Regions from separate parts of the Streptomyces sp. NPDC042364 genome, predicted to be linked through region 1. Evidence: riboswitches for the same ligand, from Rfam matches in the RefSeq annotation. Region 1 holds a riboswitch; each other region holds the start of a gene.
What was found. Region 1 has a riboswitch for cobalamin ahead of AC067N_RS02980 (cobalamin biosynthesis protein). Riboswitches for the same ligand answer to the same signal wherever they lie in the genome.
Positions count from the first base shown of each region.

Region 1 (4,304 bases):
TCGGTGTGACCAGGACGGTGTCGCCGACCCGTACGGAGACATTGCCGGAGGTGCCGACGACGAGACCGTCGGCGACCGTCCGGCGGGCCGTGGCGACGAGCTCCTCCCAGGCCCGCGCGATGTCGTCCGGCGCCGCCCCGGGCAGGGCGTCCCGCGTCTGCCGTGGATCCCCGTCCGCGCCCCTCGGGTCCTGTGCGTTCCGCCGCTGCTCAGCCATGCCGCGATCCTGCCAGGGGGCCCACCCGGGCGGGAACCCTCGACCGGAACCAGGCACCCCGGGGCGGCAGGGCTCCGCGGCGTGGGGCGGGCCTCCCGCGGGACGGAGGACCCCGGACGGGCCGGCGGTACGAGGGCGACCGCCCGCCGGGTGACCGGAATCAATCCCACGGCTCCCTGCCCCGGGGGAGGGACTTCACGCACAAGTGACACGGATCACACGCGGAGGTCGGTGCTCCGTTTCAGTTCGAGGAAACCGGGGAAGGGGCGGGGCCGATCCGCCGGAACAGCCCTCCGTCGACACAAGCGGAACCCCGGCAGCCCGATCGCTACACTCTCCGGCCCGCCTCAGTTCATCTTCCGTTCACCCAGGCTGCTTACGGTCCACGTGCCACTGACGTCCGAAAGAAGCCCGGGTAAATGGAAAACTTCTCGCTGATCCTCGCGATCGTGGTCATCACCGCGCTCGCGTTCGATTTTACGAACGGTTTCCACGACACCGCCAACGCGATGGCCACCACCATCTCGACCGGCGCCATGAAGCCCAAGGTCGCGGTGGCCATGTCCGCCGTGCTCAACCTTGTCGGCGCGTTCCTTTCCATCGAGGTCGCCAACACCATCTCCAAGGGGCTCGTCGACGAGTCCGGCATCCAGCCAGAGGTCATATTCGCGGCGCTCGTGGGCGCCATCCTCTGGAACCTGCTGACCTGGCTCGTGGGGCTTCCCTCCAGCTCGTCGCACGCCCTGATGGGCGGCCTGATCGGTGCCACGATCGCCTCGGTCGGCACGGGCGCGGTCCACGGTGACGTGCTCGTCACCAAGGTGCTGATCCCCGCCGTCGCGGCTCCGCTGGTCGCCGGCATCGCGGCGATGTTCGCGACGCGGCTGACGTACAAGCTCGGGCGGCACACGAGCGACAAGGCCGCCGGCAAGGGCTACCGCGCCGGTCAGATCGCCTCCGCCGGTCTGGTCTCGCTGGCCCACGGCACGAACGACGCCCAGAAGACGATGGGCATCATCACCCTGGCCCTGGTCGCCGGCGGCGCTCTCGCGCCGGACTCCGACCCGCCGGTCTGGGTCATCGTCTCCGCCGGTCTGGCCATCGCTCTCGGCACCTACCTGGGCGGCTGGCGCATCATCCGCACCATGGGCAAGGGCCTGACCGACCTCCAGCCGCAGCAGGGCTTCGCCGCCCAGACCAGCGCGGCGACGGTCATCCTGGCCTCCTCCCACCTCGGCTTCTCCCTCTCCACCACGCACTCGGTCTCCGGTGCGGTCATGGGTGCGGGCCTGGGCCGCAAGGGCGGTGTGGTCCGCTGGTCCACCGCGACCCGGATGTTCGTGGCCTGGGGCCTGACCCTGCCGGCCGCGGCGCTCGTCGCCGCGCTCGCCGAGTGGGTGACGTCCCACGGCACGTGGGGCACGGCCGTCGTCGCGGTCTTCCTCGTCGCCTCCAGCGCCGCGATCTGGGTGATCTCGCGCCGTGAGGTGGTCGACCACACCAACGTGAACGACACCGAGGAGCCCCCCGGTGTGGTGACCACGGCCATCGCCGCGGTGACCCCGCCGCCGGTCGGCGCCGTGACCGAGGACCTCGCGGCGACGATCCCGGCCCCCGCGGCCGCGACGGCCACCGCCGAGACCCCGACCGGTCCCTCCGCCCCCACTCCGGCCGTCTGAGCCCCGCGCCCCCTAGGAAGACACCACCATGCACATCGACTGGGCAGCACTCGGCTCCGTCTTCGGAGTCAGCCTCGTGGTCACCGTGGCCCTCGTCGGCCTGTTCACCCTGGGGATCGTCGGCCTCTCGAAGCGGGAGACGGCGACGGCCTCCGGCGGCTCGGCCGCACTCGCCACGACGGCGGCGTACGCCTGCTTCGCGGCGTGCGCGGCGGCGGTGGGCTACGGGATCTACCTGATCATGGCCTGAGGTCACGGACCTCCGTCCCGCCTCCCCCAGGACACCACGGCGAACCCCCTGTGCCGGCCACCTCGGCACAGGGGGTTCGCCGTCTCGTTCACCGCGTCCGCTGACCGGGGTTCAGACCCCACCACAGGCCCGCCCCCGTGGCGGCGAGGACGGTCACCACCATCCGGACGACGGCTCGTGCCTCCGCCTCCGGCACCAACAGCGAGGCGAGCGCGCCGGCTCCGACGGCGAGCACCCCGGCGACCGTGCTGAAGCGCACCGGCGGGGCGGCGGGAAAGAGTACGGAAAGCGTCGATTCGGACGGCTGACGCCGTTTCAGCGGTGTGGGGCTCAGCACACCGCTGCGCCGCAGGTCAGCGGCGAGTTGACGGGTCTTCCGGGGGCGTGGTGGACTGCCGGGGCCATCTACGACGGCAGGAGAGGAAGCCGGTGCGAGTCCGGCGCGGTCCCGCCACTGTCACCGGGGAAGAACCTTCCCCGGGAGCCAGGAACTCTCGTCGTCGGTCTCGTCGAACCAGGGCGTGGACACCCTGAGTGAGGACATATCGCCATGCGCGGCTGCCATGTGGGATCCAGCATCCGGTCCTTGCCCGACCCCGCGATCGGCTGAACGCGTGCGTGCCGATCGCGTCTTCGCGTACGGCGCCACCGCCGGACTCCTCGGTGACCTGCTGCTCGGCGATCCCCGCCGGGGGCACCCCGTCGCCGTGTTCGGACGGGCCGCGGGCGCCGTGGAGCGGGTGTTGTGGCGGGACCACCGGGGGTGGGGCGCGCTGCACACCGTGGTGTGCGCCGGCGGCGCCGTGGCGCTGGGGGCGGTGGCCGCGGCGGCGGCTCGGCCGTCCCGTGCGGCGTCCGTCGCGCTGACCGGCGCGGCCACCTGGGCCGTCGTCGGGGGGACCTCCCTGGTGTGCGAGGCCCGTGCCGTCGGGCGGGCGCTGGAGGACGGGGACGTCGAGGCCGCGCGGGCCCGGCTGCCGCATCTGTGCGGACGGGACCCCCAGGCGCTGGACGCGGACGGGATCGCCCGGGCCGTGGTCGAGTCCGTCGCCGAGAACACCTCGGACGCCGTGGTCGGGGCGTTGGTGTGGGGGGCGGTGGGGGGTGTGCCCGGACTCGTCGGGTTCCGGGCCGTCAACACACTGGACGCCATGGTCGGGCACAGGTCGCCGCGTCATCGGCGGTACGGGTGGGCGTCGGCCCGGCTCGACGACGTGGCGGGGTGGCCGGGGGCCCGGCTCACCGCCCTGCTGGCCGCGGCGGCCGGCGGGGACGCCCGGGGGGCCGTACGGGCCTGGCGGGCGGACGCGCGGAAGCATCCGAGCCCCAACGCCGGTCCCGTGGAGGCGTCGTTCGCCGGGGCGCTCGGCGTCCGGCTGGGAGGCACGTTGTCGTACGGGGGGCGGGTCGAGCACCGGCCCGTGCTGAACACGGAGGGGCGGGCCGTCGCCGTGGGGGACATCGAGCGGGCCGTCCGGCTGTCGCGGCGCGTGAGCTGGCTCGCGCTCGGCGTCAGCGCGGGCGCGTCGCTGCTGCGGGGCCGCATCACGCGGCGCCCGGCGCCGGGGGGCGCCAACGGCCGCCGCGGACGGGCGAAGGGGGCGTCGTCATGACGGGCGGGGGGCTGCTGGTCGCCGGTACCACCTCCGACGCCGGCAAGAGCGTCGTCACCGCCGGGATCTGCCGGTGGCTGGTGCGACAGGGCGTCAAGGTCGCGCCGTTCAAGGCGCAGAACATGTCCCTCAACTCGTTCGTGACGAGGGAGGGCGCCGAGATCGGGCGGGCCCAGGCCATGCAGGCGCAGGCCTGCCGGGTGGAGCCGACGGCCCTGATGAATCCGGTGCTGCTCAAGCCCGGCGGGGAGCAGAGCAGCCAGGTCGTGCTGCTCGGCAAGCCCGTCGGGGAGTTGAGCGCGCGGGGCTACCACGGGGGGCGGCAGCAGCGGCTGCTGGGCACCGTGCTCGACTGTCTTGCCGAGTTGCGGGGCACGTATGACGCGGTGATCTGTGAAGGGGCCGGGAGTCCCGCCGAGATCAATCTCCGGCGGACCGACATCGTCAACATGGGGATCGCCCGCAACGCCGGGCTCCCCGTGCTCGTCGTCGGCGACATCGACCGCGGCGGGGTGTTCGCCTCGTTCTTCGGGACGGTGGCGCTG
Region 1 is NZ_JBWKAJ010000001.1:691,869-696,172, reverse strand. Features, by position in the region: gene AC067N_RS03000 (class II aldolase/adducin family protein) at 1-217, opposite strand, end outside; gene AC067N_RS02995 (inorganic phosphate transporter) at 637-1,896, shown strand; gene AC067N_RS02990 (hypothetical protein) at 1,925-2,146, shown strand; gene AC067N_RS02985 (hypothetical protein) at 2,235-2,381, opposite strand; cobalamin riboswitch at 2,517-2,661, shown strand; gene AC067N_RS02980 (cobalamin biosynthesis protein) at 2,761-3,759, shown strand; gene AC067N_RS02975 (cobyric acid synthase) at 3,756-4,304, shown strand, end outside.

Region 2 (4,304 bases), 680 kb from region 1:
CAGCGGGAGGTCCGGGGCGGTGAGGGGGACGACGGTGGGGTGCAGGGCGGCGGAGTCGTACGCCGCGCAGAGGACCAGGAGTACGGCGACGGCGGCGCCCGACGCCCCCACCAGCGACGCCCGTGCGTCCCACGCGTCCGGCCGGTAGCGGGTGCGGGGCGAGCGACGGCCGCCCAGCCGCAGGCCCGCGAGCGCGGCGGCCAGACCGGTGAGCAGCACGGGGAGGCCGTAGCTGCCGCCCGCGGCGGTCAGTACGCCGTACGTTCCCGCGCAGACGCCGAGCAGTCCGCCGAGGGTGAGCGCGGCGGTCGTACGGCGGACGGGGGCCGGGACCTCGGCGGTGCGGCCGTACCCGCGTGAGTCCATCGCGGCGGCCAGGGCGACCGACCGTTCCAACGCGCCCTCCAGCACCGGCAGTCCGACCTGGAGCAGACCCCGGACTCCCCGGTCCGGCCGCCCGCGCAGCCGCCGGGCGGCCCGCAACCGCTGCACGTCCGCCACCAGATGCGGGGCGAACGTCATCGCCACCACCACCGCCACGCCCGCCTCGTACAGCGCGCCCGGCAGCGACTTCAGCAGACGGGCCGGGTTCGCCAGGGCGTTCGCGGCGCCGACGCAGATGAGGAGCGCGGCGAGCCGCAGACCGTCGTACAGCGCGAACAGCACCCCCTCCGCCGTCACCCGCCCGCCCAGGCGGATGCCCTGCGCCCAGCCGGGCAGCGGGACTTCGGGGAGCGTGAGGAGGGTGTGCGTGCCGGGGACGGGGGAGCCGAGCACCACCGCGAAGGCCAGCCGGATCACCAGCACCGCCAGGCCGAGCTTCACGAACGCGGTGTACGAGCGGGCCCAGGGGGCGTCCGTGCGGTGCGTCGCCACGACATACCCCGCCACGGCTATGAGGAGGCCCAGAAGGAGGGGGTTGGTGGTGCGGGACGCGGCGGTGCCGAGCCCCAGGGCCCAGAGCCACCAGGCGAGGGGGTGCACGGAACGCCCCCGGTGCCCGCGCCGCACGGGGCGCCGGCGGTACGACAGCCCATGGCTACCCACGGCGGCGTCGCCCGGCCTGCCACGCCGCCGCCGCGCCGAGCACCGCGACGGCGCCCGCGCCCACGAACAGGCCGACGGACGGGCCCTTCTCGTCGGACGTGCCGGTGCCGCCGGAAGCGGCTGAGGCGTCGGGGCCGGTGGTCCTCGGAGCCGAGCCGGACGTGTCGGCCGCCCCGTCACCCGCGACGACCTCCCCGCAGCCCTTCCGGGGGTAACCGGCGATCGAGCAGAGCAGCGCGTTCGTGTCGTAGCGGAGCGGCTTCGCCACGGCCGCGAGCGCGTCGGCGCTGGTCGCGTCCGACGGCACGCGCGCACACGCGGTACGCGCCGACGGGGGCGTCTCACCCGCCGGGGCGTCCGCGGCCGTGCCGAAGTCGATGACGAGCGCGATCCGCTTCTGTCCGTCGCGGGCGGCCGTACCCGAGCAGATGGCGTCGAAGCCGGCGGCCCCGCGCGGCTTCGCGGCGTCGTCCGAGTCCTCGCTGACGGCGAACCGGAAACCCTGCACGTCCCCGTCCGAGGGCCGGGCGGTCGACGGCCCCTGCATGGCGTACACCCAGCCGGAGCCGTCCGACGTCCGGTCCCAGAAGGACCAGTACCGATAGGCGGCGGCATGGGCCTGCCCGCCCAGCCCCACCAGCACGAACAGCAGCACCACGGCCGACGACAACACGGCCGTGACGCGCCGGGCCACGACGCGCGCCCCCGTGAGTCGCGTCACCGACGGCGACGTGACCGGCGACGTGACCGGCGGCGGCGTCACCGACGGCGACGTGACCGGCGGCGTGACCGGCGGCGGCGTGACCGAAGCGCGCCCGGGCAACGACCGCCCGGCGGAGCTTCGCGGCCGTGACCGGCTCACGGCCGCCGCCGCTTCCTGGTGAGCCCCGTCAGCGCCGCGCCGACGATCGCGGCGAGCCCGAGTCCGGCACCCAGCACCACTCCGGTCGCGACCCCGCCGCTGTTCTCGTCCCCGTCGGCGGTGTCGTCGCCCGGCACGCCCGTGTGGTCGGCCACGTCCCGGGCCGGCCCGGTCTCCGTCAGCTGTGCCACCAGGTCCGCGCCGCCGAAGTCGCGCGGATCGGTGCCGGTGGCGTGCGCGGCGAGGATGAGCTGGGAGTACGCGGCGGGGCCGGACTTCGCCGCCCACGGGCCGTGGTTCTTCGCCAGCCAGGCCAGCGGCTTCCCGGCGGCCTTCGTCTCCCCGGCGGCGGCCAGCGCCACGACCGCGTCGGCGGTGTTGCCGAGGTCGGGCTGGTCCTCGGCGCCCGCGAGGGCGGACTTCAGATAGCCGTCGGAGGTCAGGGCCCCGGCGAGGTACACGGCACCGTTGTGGGCCGCGTCCTCGGGCGAGGTGCCGCCTGCGCACTCACCCGAGGCACCGGCGTTCGCGCCGCCGCCCTCCCCCGCCTTCCCGGCGTCGACCACGAACCCCTCGCCCAGGCTGCCCAGCACCGCGGCGGCCGTGGCGTCGGCGTTGGCGGCGAGCCCGCCCTTCTTGTCGGGCTGGTAGGCGAAGGCGCCGCTGCCCTCGGTGCCGACGGCGCACGGGAGGGCGAGGGCGCGCAGGGCGTCGTAGGGGGAACGGCCGGCCTTCTTCTGGCCGTCGGGCTTCTCGCCCACGGCGGCCAGCGCGCCGATGACGACGGACGTGGAGTTCGCGTCGCTGGGCCCGCCGGCGGTGAAGCCCCAGCCGCCGTCGTCGTTCTGGTTGTCCTTCAGCCAGCCGACGGCCCGCCCGGCCTCGGCGTCGTGCCCGCCGACCGCGGCGAGCGCCTGCACCGCGGCCGCCGTGCTGTTGGTGTCGACGGCGGTCTTGGCGTCGCACTTCGCCGTGGGGTCGGGCCGGTACGCCGCGAACGCCCCGCTCGCGCACTGCTGGCCGAGCAGCCACTCCACGGCCCCGGCGCCGGGCCTCTCGCCCACGGCGTCCAGCGCGACCAGCGTGAGTGACTGCCGCCATACGCCGTCGTACCTGGGGTCCGTCGACCCGTACAGGCCGGTGGGTATCGCCTGCGACGGCGACGCGGACGGCGCGGCGGGGGCGGTGTCGTCGGCGAGGGCGGCCGGTGCGAAACCGGTACCGAGTCCGGTGCCGACCCCGGCTGTGGCGGCCAGTACGGCGACGACCGCGGCGCTGCGGCGGACATTCATGATCGGCGGTGCCTCTCCCTGACGGGAGCCGGGCGGCACGGCGCGACGCCGGGCGGCTCGGCTCCGTATTCCTCGACGGTGCCGTACACCGGCGGACGCCGGTGACGCGAGCCGGTCACAGTTCCGCACAGGGCAGTCCGACTCGCCGATCGCGCGGACGGCATCGGCTCACGGTTGCGGGTCAGCGCCGGATTTGCACCGGCTTCCCCCTGTACGGGCGTGACGACCCGGCCACTCTACCTGTCGGTAGCCAACAGCCCGAGGCCACCTGTGCCGGAGGGGGCTCCCGCTGAGCCCTCCGGCGGGCGCAGCCCGGTCTCACACCGCCACGTACGTCACCGGGTCGCTCCCCGCCACCGCCTCCGCCCGGCCCTGCTTCACCAGGCGGCGCAGGTGGGCCTCCGCCTCGGCGACGGCGATGTTCCTCGATCCGTAGGGGATCTCGGACCACGGGCGGTTCCACTCCATGCGTTCGGCGAGCTGCCACGGCGTGAGCGGGGTGGTGAGGAGGGAGCGCAGGTCGGTGAGGCGGGACTCGTGGTGCGTGAGCAGCTCCCGGACGCGGGCCGAGGCGTCGGTGAAGGTGTACTGGTGGGCCGGGAGGACCTCGGCCGGGGTCAGGCGGGCGACGCGTTCGAGGGAGTCGAGGTAGTCGCCGAGGGGGTCGGTGACGGTGGTGTCGTCGGGGTCCTCGTACAGGCCGATGTGCGGGCTGATCTCGGGGAGGAGGTGGTCCCCGGAGAACAGCCGTCCCCGGCCCGGGAGTTCGGCGGGGTGGTCCTCCTCCAGGTGCAGGCAGACATGGCCGGGGGTGTGGCCGGGCGTCCAGATCGCGCGGAGGCGGCGGCCCGGCAGGTCGAGGAGCTCGCCGGGGACGATCTCGCGGTCGGGGAGCGCGGGGGAGAGGCCGGGCAGGGTACGGGGGCCGCGCGGGGCGCGCAGCGGGGCCACGTGCTCCTCGGGCGCGCCGGCCGCCGTCAGCTTGGCCGCCATGTACGTGAACCAGCGCTCCGGCCGGGTCTCCCGCGTCCGCCGTACCACCGAGGCGTCCGCCGCGTGCATGGCCAGCCAGGCGCCGGACGCCTCCCGCACCTTGCCCGACA
Region 2 is NZ_JBWKAJ010000001.1:9,836-14,139, forward strand. Features, by position in the region: gene AC067N_RS00055 (energy-coupling factor transporter transmembrane component T) at 1-1,032, opposite strand, end outside; gene AC067N_RS00060 (SCO2322 family protein) at 1,040-1,768, opposite strand; gene AC067N_RS00065 (hypothetical protein) at 1,755-1,931, shown strand; gene AC067N_RS00070 (prenyltransferase/squalene oxidase repeat-containing protein) at 1,906-3,201, opposite strand; cobalamin riboswitch at 3,316-3,455, opposite strand; gene AC067N_RS00075 (MBL fold metallo-hydrolase) at 3,520-4,304, opposite strand, start outside.
Region 2: linked by a shared signal. The riboswitch ahead of AC067N_RS00070 (prenyltransferase/squalene oxidase repeat-containing protein) and the one ahead of AC067N_RS02980 (cobalamin biosynthesis protein) in region 1 are both predicted to bind cobalamin.

Region 3 (4,304 bases), on a different contig from region 1:
AAGCAACGCATCGCCCGCAGGGGGATCGAGACCTCGCAGCGGCTGGGCCGCCACCGTTGGACCATCGAGCGCACCATGTCCTGGCTAGCAGGCTGCCGCTGCCTCCACCGCCGCTGTGAGCGCAAGGCCGAGCACTTCCTCGCGTTCGCGAGCATCGCCTGCACCCTCATCCGTTATCGGCGGCTCGTCTGCTAAGGAGTCCTGTCACTATGTGCGCCCGGGTCGGTCGGGTCGCGGCAGGGTCCCGCGGCGGAAGGCCGCAGGCGTTCAACGCACCGTCTGTACGGCGTACAGGACACCCACCGCCGTGGCCAGGGTGCCCAGCAGCAGCCGCAAGGCCGTCTCGGGGAGCCGTGGTTGCAGGAGTGCGCCCAGGTAGCCGCCCAGCAGACCGCCGAGGCCGCAGGCCAGGCCGAGGGACCAGACGGGGGCGATGTCGCCGGAGCCGGTGAGGGAGAGCAGGGTGAAGGCCGCGGCACCGGCCACGGAGGTGACGAAGGTCGAGGCGAGCGCGGCCGGCGCCACCCTGGCGACGGGCATGCCCCGCCCCACCAGGATCGGGCCGAGGAGGGAGCCGCCGCCGATCCCGTAGATCCCGCCCACGACGCCGACCACCAGCGCCAGGCCGGTGACCGCACGGGGCGAGGGCTCCGGCGCCTGGACACGGCGGGCGGGCCGCAGGGTGCGCAGCACGAGCCACGCGCCGAGCGGCATCAGCAGGGCGGCAACCAGGAGACGGAAGACGGTCGCGCCGGGGACCGCGAGGACCCGGACCACGGCACCGATGACGACGCCGGGCAGGGTGCCCGCCAGCAGCCCGCGGGTCAGAGGGCCGTCCAGGGCGCCCGCGCGGTGGTGACGCAACAGGGCGCCGGGCCCGGACACCACGTTGAACAGCAGGTTCGTCGGGGTGACGGCCGGGCTCGGCACACCCAGCACGCTCAGTTGGACGGGCAGCAGGAAGACCGCGCCCGAGACCCCCACGGGCGCGGTCACCGCCGCGATCAGCATGCCGACGGCGAGCCCGGCCGCCCCCGTCGACCAGATCGTCATCCGTCAGACCTCCATCCGGCCGAGCTTCATCCCTCAAAGATCATCCGTCAGACCTTCGTCCAGGAGAGCTTCATCCGTGAGACCGTCATCCGTCCGGTCCGTCGTCATCCGTCCGGTCCGTACGGGTCAGGCGGCTCCGCCGCGGCGGCCGCGCCACCACCACAGGCCACCGCCGAGGGCGAGGACGGCCGCGCCGATACCGAGGGGCACGGCCAGGGGGACGCCGTCGTCGCCGTCGGTGCTGTCCGCCGCGGGCTTCGCCGTTGCTTCCGCGGCCTCGAGGTCGGGCTCCGGCGAGGCGGTCGCCGGCGAGGGCTCCTCCGAAGGGCTGGGGGTGGGACTGACGAGTTCCGCGCCGGGAGCGGCGGGCTCCAGGTCCAGCCGGGGCGCGGGGTGACCGTGGCCGTGCCCGTCGCCGCCGGAGTCGTCCAGTTCGATCCAGCGGTCCACCTTGCCGTCGCTGTAGAACTGCAGCGTCTTGAACACCAGCGACTTCGCGTCGGGCAACTGCCGTACGGAGACGACGTACTCGGCGTCCTCCCCCACCGCGAGCTTCGGTCCCGAGACGGTGTAGCCCCGTTCGGTGGCGGCGAACTTCCAGCCCTTGGGGCCCTCTTCGTAGCCGACGTCGGCGGGGGCGATGCCCTTCGGCAGGATGACCTCCAGCTTGGTGATGCCGGCGGAGGCGGACTCCGACTCGGCGGAGAAGGTCAGCTCGACGTTCTGGTCGAGGGCGCGGGCGCCCTCCGCCTCGACCTCCGTGTGCGCCGCGGCCGGTGCCGCGGTGACGACGGCGAACGCGAGCGCGGTCGCGGTGAGGACGCCGAGACGGCGCGTGCTGCGTGCCAGGGTCGGGCGGTGCACAGCTGACTCCCTTGTACCGAAGGTGTGAAGCCTGCATTCAAGCGCAGGGCCGACGTCCGGGCCAAGGGCGGCCCGCGGTGCCGGGACGTCCGTCCTACCGGCAAATCCGCCGCACCGGGCAAGGCCGTTGGGTCCTCCCCGCGCGGTGCGGCGCGTGGGACAGCTGAGGCGTGCGCCGGGGTGTGTGCTGTTCACCACCGCCTTCACGCCCCCGTCTGCGCTTGTCAGCGGCCTTGTGGGGGCACTACTGTCACCACGCCTTGGTGAACGGGAAATCCGGTGTGATGCCGGTGCGGCCCTCGCCACTGTGATCGGGAAGTCCGGCTCCAGTCCTCGCGGACAGCCACTGGGTCCTTGTGACCCGGGAAGGCGGAGCACGGGCGGTGGTACCCGTCAGCCAGGAGACCGGCCAAGGCACGTCAACCATCCACGAGGTGCTGGAGAGGGTCTGCTGAGCCATGCACATAGCCGAGGGTTTCCTTCCCCCGGCGCACGCGATCGCCTGGGGTGTCGCGTCCGCGCCGTTCGTCGTCCACGGAGTACGGTCACTCACCCGTGAGGTCAGGGAACACCCTGAGAGCACGCTGCTGCTCGGTGCCTCGGGGGCTTTCACCTTCGTCCTGTCGGCGCTGAAGCTGCCGTCCGTCACCGGGAGTTGCTCCCACCCCACCGGCACCGGACTCGGTGCCATCCTGTTCCGGCCGCCGATCATGGCGGTGCTGGGCACCATCACCCTGCTCTTCCAGGCCCTGCTGCTCGCCCACGGCGGACTGACCACACTCGGCGCCAACGTCTTCTCCATGGCGATCGTCGGCCCCTGGGCCGGATACGCCGTCTACAAGCTGCTGCGGCACTACGACGTGCCGTTGATGGTCGCGGTGTTCTTCGGCGCGTTCTTCGCCGACCTGTCCACCTACTGCGTCACCAGTGTCCAGCTCGCGCTCGCGTTCCCCGACCCGAGCAGCGGGTTCCTGGGCGCGCTCGGCAAGTTCGGTTCCATCTTCGCCATCACCCAGCTCCCCCTCGCGGTGAGCGAGGGCCTGCTCACGGTGCTGGTGATGCGGCTTCTGGTGCAGTCGAGCAAGGGCGAGCTGACCCGGCTCGGGGTGCTCGTGGCGGGCAAGCGGGAGACGAAGAGCGAGGCGGTGGCGCGATGAGCCGGAACACGAAGATCAACGTCCTGCTGCTGCTCGTGGTGGCCGCGCTCGCGGTGCTGCCGCTGGCTCTCGGCCTCGGCGACCACAAGAAGGAGCCCTTCACGGGGGCGGACGGGGAGGCCGAGAGCGCGATCACCGAGATCGAGCCGGACTACAAGCCGTGGTTCTCGCCCCTGTACGAGCCGCCCTCCGGTGAGATCGAGTCCGCGCTGTTCTCCCTCCAGGCCGCCCTCGGCGCGGGCGTCCTCGCCTACTACTTCGGCCTGCACCGGGGCCGCCGCCAGGGCGAGGCGCGGGCACTGGCACAGCAGGAGACCGCGAGGACGCCGGCCGGGTCCGGCTCCGAAGAGGTCTGACGCCACGTGCTACCGATCGACGAGGCGGCGCACAGCAGTCGCTGGCGCCGCCGCCATCCCGTGGACAAGGCCGTGCTCGGGCTCGGCCTCACCGTGCTCGCGATCTCGCTGCCGCCCTGGCCCGGCGCGGCCCTCGTCCTGCTGACCGCGCTCGTCGTGCTGCTCGGACCGGCCGGTGTGCCGCGTCGCCGGCTGTGGCGCGCCTACCGGGTGCCGCTGGGGTTCTGTGTGACCGGGGCGCTGCCGCTGCTCGTCCAGGTCGGCGGGCCCGACGGGTTCGTGACCCTGGCCGCGGGCGGTCCGGTCCGTGCGGCGGAGCTGCTGCTGCGGACCTCCGCCGCCTCCCTGGGCGTCCTGCTGTTCGCCTTCACCACCCCCATGTCGGACCTGCTGCCGCGGCTGGTGCGGGCCGGGGTGCCCGCACCGGTGGTGGACGTCGCCCTGGTGACGTACCGCATGAGCTTCCTGCTCCTGGACTCCGTACGCCGGATCCGCGACGCGCAGGCGGCCCGGCTCGGGCACACCACCCGCGCCGCCACCTGGCGGTCCCTGGCCGGGCTCGGCGCGACCGCGTTCGTACGGGCCTTCGACCGGGCGGCGCGGCTCCAGACGGGCCTGGCCGGGCGGGGCTACGACGGCACCCTGCGCGTCCTGGTGCCCGAGGCTCGGGTCTCCGTCCGCTTCACCTCCGTCAGCGTCGTCCTCCTCGCGGCCGTGGCCGCTCTCACCTTCGTCCTGGAAAGGCCGCTGACATGAGCGAGCCCGTGCTCGTCGCCCTGCGGGGCGCGTCGTTCGCGTACGAGGACGGCCCGGCCGTGCTCAGTGAGCTCGACTTCGAGGTGCGCGAGGGGCGCGCGCTCGCCCTGCTGGGCCG
Region 3 is NZ_JBWKAJ010000029.1:60,586-64,889, forward strand. Features, by position in the region: partial or broken gene AC067N_RS35750 (IS5 family transposase) at 1-195, shown strand, start outside; gene AC067N_RS35755 (TSUP family transporter) at 268-1,053, opposite strand; gene AC067N_RS35760 (DUF1775 domain-containing protein) at 1,180-1,917, opposite strand; cobalamin riboswitch at 2,162-2,345, shown strand; gene AC067N_RS35765 (energy-coupling factor ABC transporter permease) at 2,376-3,074, shown strand; gene AC067N_RS35770 (energy-coupling factor ABC transporter substrate-binding protein) at 3,071-3,430, shown strand; gene cbiQ (cobalt ECF transporter T component CbiQ) at 3,437-4,186, shown strand; gene AC067N_RS35780 (energy-coupling factor ABC transporter ATP-binding protein) at 4,183-4,304, shown strand, end outside.
Region 3: linked by a shared signal. The riboswitch ahead of AC067N_RS35765 (energy-coupling factor ABC transporter permease) and the one ahead of AC067N_RS02980 (cobalamin biosynthesis protein) in region 1 are both predicted to bind cobalamin.